2 regions of the Rothia sp. HMSC065B04 genome follow, and region 2 is predicted to be linked to the other one. Evidence: predicted binding sites of a transcription regulator. Region 2 holds the regulator's gene; the other holds the start of a gene.
What was found. Region 2 encodes LexA, which represses DNA repair genes until DNA is damaged. Its sites were predicted from a motif close to TCGAACANNTGTTCGA; they were not measured.
Positions count from the first base shown of each region.

Region 1: a site for LexA is predicted at 1,863-1,878, ahead of uvrA (excinuclease ABC subunit UvrA). Genes of this name have one in related genera too.

Region 1 covers NZ_KV808408.1:307,607-311,130, forward strand. The annotation lists gene HMPREF2845_RS04610 (MBL fold metallo-hydrolase) at 1,001-1,774, shown strand; gene uvrA (excinuclease ABC subunit UvrA) at 1,901-3,524, shown strand, end outside.
Region 2 covers NZ_KV808408.1:82,600-86,123, reverse strand. The annotation lists gene HMPREF2845_RS09105 (LysM peptidoglycan-binding domain-containing protein) at 1-504, opposite strand, end outside; gene lexA (transcriptional repressor LexA) at 1,354-2,028, shown strand; gene HMPREF2845_RS03770 (ATP-dependent DNA helicase) at 2,195-3,524, opposite strand, start outside.

The DNA of each region.
Region 1 (3,524 bases), 230 kb from region 2:
TTCATTGAGGCTTCTAGGGCGCCTGTTTTGAGGGTGAAATTGGTACGTGCTGGTTAATAATTGGGCTCTATTTGTGCTTGAAGGTCAGGTTTTATTAAACAATCTATAGAGGTTGATTTTTTAGTGACACACTGTCTTGCATTTTGTGAAAATACGGCATTGACTAGGTATTTTGCTTTTTGAAAGGGGTTTTAATGGGTGCACTCAGTGAACCTGAATGTGGGGCTGATGTTATTGTTTTGTAATAAAACCTCTACTTTAGGGGGTACCTACAGGGGTAAAACAGACCAATTGATTTTGCCCTCGCGCGAATAATTGTGCAGATTTTGAACGGTGAGCAGTACATTTTTTCCTGCTCATGAAGTTGCAAGTACTTGAAGATACTTTCACCTTAACCCTCTACTTCCGCAGAATACCGGGCTAAAACTGGGTATTGAACCTTTGGGATTGCCGAGTGTGGAGCTTAAGTTAAAGGTGCACCGAAGTGCCAAAAGAGGGAAATTCTAAAATTATTTTGGGTGAAATAAGTCACGCTAAAACTCGAAAAAAATGAAATTGGTACGTATGGATACCCTAAAAAACACCTGTTTTTATTACAGAATGATTACAATGAGGCGCGGGTCACTAAATCCGGCTCTCCGTACCAAATTGGACGGTAAAACAGCCCCTAAAAAGTTCGCTACTATTGAGTCATCAAGTAATCGTGAGATTTCCAAAGTCCTCGGGTTGCTTGTGTTTGAGTGAGTGATAGATACCCCTGGGTGTCATGAGAAGCGACTGTGTATCGATGCGCAGTCGCTTCTCTGTTTAACTTTTGGATTTCACCGGAGCCTCAGAAAGACAAGCTCTTGGCTAGAGCCTGTTCCGAGCCGAGCTTGCTCCAATATCTGTGCCATCTGCATCCGGCACATGCATCCCGTGCGTTCAATGCCGAATGCGCTGATAGGGGAGCGAACCGCATAGGCGCATACTGTGCGGTCACAACCCCTACACTGGAACTATGACTACTTACCCCGAACCCACCCTCATCTTTGAGAACCCCGAACTGACCGTCCGTGCGTTCAGTGTCTCCGAGATGGACAATAGCGTCTACCTCATCACCATGCGCGCCACCGGCGAGCAGGTGCTCATCGACCCTGCAGACGATGCAGAAGAACTCTACGCATTCACTCTTGACGCGCTCCTGAACGACTGCCCGCAGCTCGAACTGGCAGATGGTGAAGAACGCCGCGTGCGCGTCATGGAGAAGGAAGAGGACTTCAACTCCATCAGGCCCCGCACTATTGGTCTGACCGGCATTCTGGTTACTCACGGCCACTGGGACCACATCCGCGCTATTAAGGAGCTCGACCACCTCACCGGCGCCGTGACCTCCGCGGGTGCAGCTGACGCTGCTGAGATTAAGGAACTGGAAGACTACATCGTCGAAGAAGAGCTGACCGGCGGCGAAAGCTTCGACTTCTACCTCTCCGACACCGTCATCCGCGCCCTGCACGTGCCCGGCCACACCCCCGGATCCATCGTCTACACCCTCGAAACCACCTGGGAAGACGGCACCCCCGCAACCCTGCTGTTCACCGGCGACACCCTCTTCCCCGGCGGCGTGGGCAAGACCGACTCCCCGCAGCAGTTCGGCGAGCTCTTCTCCAACGTGCTCGAAAAGCTCTTCGGCGGCTTCGAAGACGACGCCATCGTACTGCCCGGCCATGGCCGCTCCACCACCCTCGGCGACGAGCGCCCCCACCTGGAAGAGTGGGGAACCCGCGGCTGGTAAACCGCGCCTGACAGTCCGCCTCATATAAGTGCTGCACCCTCATGCCTTCACCCGCCGCATAATCCCGCTGGTGAAAGGCGTGAGGGTGTAGAATTTAAGTTCGAAGATAAGACGAAAGGATTTTCGATGACACCCCGCCCGGCACACGGTAGCACCGCACTCAAAGCGAACGACCTGACCAGTATCCGGGTTCAGGGTGCCCGCGAAAACAATCTCAAGAACGTAGACCTCACCATTCCGCGTGATGCGATGGTCGTCTTCACTGGCCTCTCCGGCTCCGGTAAGTCCTCCCTCGCCTTCGACACCATCTTTGCGGAAGGTCAGCGCCGCTACGTTGAGTCGCTGTCCTCCTACGCGCGCATGTTCCTCGGACAGGTCGACAAGCCCGACGTAGACTTCATCGAGGGCCTCTCCCCGGCGGTGTCTATTGACCAGAAGTCCACCTCCAAGAACCCGCGCTCAACCGTCGGTACCATCACCGAAATCTACGACTACATGCGTCTGCTCTGGGCGCGCATCGGCCACCCGCACTGCCCCGAATGCGGCGAAGAAATCACCCAGCAGACTCCGCAGCAGATCGTGGACATTCTGCAGGAGTATCCCGAACGCACCCGCCTGCAGATTCTCGCGCCCGTCGTCAGCGCACGTAAGGGCGAGTTTGTCGACCTCTTCAAGGATCTGCTCACCCAGGGCTACTCGCGTGCCCGCGTGGACGGCGAAACCGTGCAGCTCTCCGACCCGCCCAAGCTCGCCAAGCAGTACAAGCACACCATCGAGGTGGTCGTCGACCGTATCGTCATTAAGGACGGTATTCACCAGCGCCTGACCGACTCCATCGAAACCGCGCTCAAGCTCGCCGACGGCCGCGTGCTCATCGACTTCGTGGACCGAGAGCAGGACGACCCCGAACGTACCCGTTCCTTCAGCGAAAACCTTGCCTGCCCCAACAACCACCCGCTGCAGATCGACACCATCGAGCCGCGCGCCTTCTCCTTCAACTCGCCGTTCGGCGCATGTAGCGCCTGTGACGGCATCGGCTCGCGCCTGGAAGTAGACACCGAACTGCTCGTGCCCAACCCCGACCTGACCCTCGGCGAGGGCGCTATCGCCCCCTGGTCACAGGGCAAAGCAACCACCGAATACTGGCTGCGCCTGCTCGCAGGCCTGGGGGAGGAACTCGGCTTCGACCTGGACACCCCCTTCAAGGACCTGCCCGCCAAGACCCGCGCCGCGATCCTGGACGGCAAGGACTACAAGGTTGAGGTGTCCTACCGCAACCGATTCGGCCGCGAACGCCGCTACACCTCCGGATTCGAGGGCGTGAAGGCGTACATCAAGCGCAAGCACGAAGAAACCGAATCGGACTTCGCCCGCGACCGCTACGAACAGTACATGCGCCAGGTCGCCTGCCCCTCCTGCGGTGGCGCGCGCCTGAACCCGACCATCCTCGGCGTGAAGGTTGGCGGCCAGTCCATCGCAGACATCACCGACCTGTCCCTGGCTGACGCGCTCGCCTTCGTGCGCGGCCTGCAGCTCAGCGCCCGCGAAGCCAAGATTGGCGAGCAGGTCCTCAAAGAAATTGACGCGCGCCTGCAGTTCCTGCTGGATGTGGGCCTGGACTACCTGACCCTCTCACGCTCCGCCGGTACGCTCTCCGGCGGTGAGGCGCAGCGCATCCGCCTCGCAACCCAGATTGGTTCCGGCCTGGTCGGCGTGCTCTACGTGCTCGACGAGCCCTCCATCGGTCTGC
Region 2 (3,524 bases):
AGCAATATCCCACAGGGTCTCGCCGTGCTTGACCACAACGACGGTTCGAGTCGCCGAAGCATTCTCCACGGAGGCTGAAGCCGCCGGGCCAAAGAAGCTAATAGCGCCGAGCACAATCAGCGCCGCCAAAGTCAGCAGAGGCAGGCCCTTCAGAAAACCGCGCACAGTGCCAAGACGACGAATAGAAGCGGGAACCGCGCGCAGAAGCTCGCCGCCCTTAGCAAGAAGAACGCTCTTCGCACTAGGTGCCTGCACATCAGAAGCAGCCTGTACCTCAGAAACTACAGGGCGAACCTGCGCAGGTGCCTGGGCAGAAGTAGCGGGAGCGTGGGCGGGCTGAGCCACCTGCGCGGGACGGAGTGCATGAGCCGCACGAGAACGCCCCTGCACGGTGCGGGCAGACACGGTGCGGACGGACGCGGTGCGGGCGGGGTGAAGTACCACCAAACCTGCCGGAAGGTGTGCAGAAGTGCCTTGAGAAGCAATAGGTGCTGCAGTAGTCATTGTGGTTCCTTTCTCTCAGCTCGCCCCGGGGTTGCCCCGCGGGTCTAGCAATGCCGAGCGATACCCGCTCGGAGGTCCTAGTTGAGTGATAACTATGGAGTGGTGATTGTTAGGCGATAACTATTGGGTAGCTAGTCCCTAGTTAGGTCAGAGCGTCGGATGCACCGGGCTGCGCTGGGTCGCACTGGGTGACCCCGGAACCCCATCCCCTGCGCTCTCTCTTCGCCAGATGCTCCCTAGAGCATCCAAGGTAGATCATGCGAAGAGAGAGGCAGAGGATTCGAATACATTCGAACACCCATTCACTCTCCTCTCCCGAAAGACTCCGGGTTGAATCTTCGAATATTTTTCGAACATTCACCCGTAAATCCTGAATTCCAGGAGAGATTCAAGAGTATATACGAACTCTTGTTCTAAAGTCTAGCAGAGATGTACTAAAAATTTCTTCGAGTTTCGAAGAAAAAATCTAGAATATTTGTTTGAGTTTTTCGGTGTAGTGTTCTACACTGGTGTCAAGAGACGTTCCACACGCTCCTGATGAGTCCTACTCACAGCAGGTTTCTGTACCCGTTACGGTTTGATTCTGTATCGAATGCAGGTGCTGCTGACTGAGTTTTATAGGGCGGAGGCGCATACTCGTTGCCTGCGTATCGCTCCGGTATCGCTCCGTCACGGATAGAATTCCTCCACCCCCTGACGAGATAAGACCCATTTCGGCAGAACCAAAAAATTTTTAGGACTTCACCAGAAAACGTGTGAAGCACCCATCCGTGCCCCGACCGGACTGTGTCTCAAACAGACTGCAGAGACCGGAGTACAGAATTCGGGGCACAGACCGAAGGAAAAGAAATGGCAACAGCACCCCGTCCGGCGCTGACCGCGCGCCAGCAGAAGATTCTTGACGCGATCCGCACCGAGATTGAACAGAAGGGTTACCCGCCGTCCATGCGCCAGATTGGTGACATGGTGGGTCTTGCGTCCCTGTCCTCGGTCACTCACCAGCTCGGTCGCCTCGAGACCATGGGCTACATTCGCCGCGACCCCAAGCTCCCCCGTGCCATTGAGGTGCTGGATGAGAACGGCATCGGCATCCACGGTAGCGCTTCCTCTTCCCTGCCCGAGCTGCCGAACTTCGAAGTCGGCGATGAGGACCTCGTACCCGTTCCCCTGGTTGGACGAATTGCAGCGGGCGGCCCCATCACTGCCGAGCAGTCCGTGGAGGATGTGCTCGCTCTGCCCCGCCAGCTGGTCGGTAGCGGCAAGCTGTTCATGCTCAAGGTCAAGGGTGATTCCATGATTGACGCCGCAATCTGCGACGGCGACTGGGTGGTTGTCCGCGAGCAGCACACCGCAGACAACGGCGATATTGTTGCTGCGCTACTTGACGACGAGGCAACCGTGAAGGTGTTCCGTCAGGTCGACGGCCATACCTGGCTCATGCCGCGCAACTCCAACTACGAGCCGATTATGGGCGACCGCGCAACCGTCATGGGTAAGGTCGTATCCGTGCTGCGCAGTCTCTAGACAGCACAGCCTCTAAAAGACATAGCCGCGAGGCTTTTAGCTCCATATAGAAATCACCCCGGTGATACGTGAATGTTCACGTATCACCGGGGTGATTTCTATATTTCCGAAGCGGATATCTCCAAAGCGAAAGAGGCGGCGTAGCCAGGGATGAATCTTGCCCGAGCTAACGCTCAATACTCGCCGAAAGACGAGCCAACGCGCCGGTCACCGCAGCCTTATTCTGCGTCGACCACATCGGCGGCATCGCCTTCATCAAGAAACCGCCGTAGCGTTTAGTCGCCACGCGAGAATCCAGCACAGCCACCACGCCGCGGTCAGACACCGAACGGATCAGGCGACCCGCGCCCTGCGCCATACGAATCGCCGCGTGGTGAGCAGAAACCGCCATAAAGCCGTTACCGCGATGACGGTTCACCGCCTCCGTACGAGCCTGCGCAATCGGGTCATCCGGGCGGGGGAACGGGATGCGGTCCATCACCACCAGGCGGCAAGAGTCACCGGGAACGTCCACGCCCTGCCACAGGCTCATCGTTCCGAACAGGCATGAGTCAACGTCCTCGCTGAACTCCTCCACCAGAGCCTTGAGCGAAGACTCACCCTGCAGAAGAATGTTCAGGTCGCTGTGCTCACGCATGTACTCGGCGGCACGCTCAGCGGCACGCTTCGAGGAGAACAGGCCCAGGGCACCGCCCTCCGACGCCTCGCACAGCTCACGCAGACGATCCAGCTGGCCCTCGTGCACACCGAATCCCGGAGGCTTCAAATCCCCGGCAACGTACATGATGCCCTGCTTGCGGTAGTCGAAAGGCGAACCCACGTCGATGCTCGTCCAGCGCGGCGCGCCCTCGCCCTGCAGTCCCAGGGCACCGGCGGCAACGTCAAAAGAGTCACCCACCGTCAGGGTCGCACTCGTCAGAATCACGGTGCGGTCAGCGAACAGACCGTCACGTAGCTGCAAACCGACGCTCAAGGGGGCGATGTTCAGGGTCGCCGGGTCGGTATCGGAAGCAGCCACGTAGCGGCCGTTCTCCCAACCACCCTGACGAGAAATCCACAGAACGTCCTGCTCGCCCGAAGCCTCCAGAATGCGGCTACTCATGTCGTGTACCTCAGAGACACGCGAGCGCGCCATCTGCAGGCCGGCGTCAACGTCCTGCCCGTCTGGTTTGGTATCGGACAGGGCGGTGCGGGCGGCATCATTGACCGCAGAAATAGCGGTCAAAAGGCGACCGTCCAGGCCTTTCAGCAGGCCCTCGGCAAGACCCTCGAACGCGGTCTCCAGGGTGCCGGCAGCCATTTCCAGTGCGCCGGAATCAGCCTTTGAATGCTTCTTCACGCTACGCGCCGCACGGCGAACCATCGCAACCGTCAAAGAACCAGACACGGCACCGGTCACGCGGTCCACCAGCTCATGAGCCTCATCAATAATGACCGTCTCATGTTCGGGCAGAACCTTCATGCCCTCGAAAGCGTTAATCGCCAGCAGGGCGTGG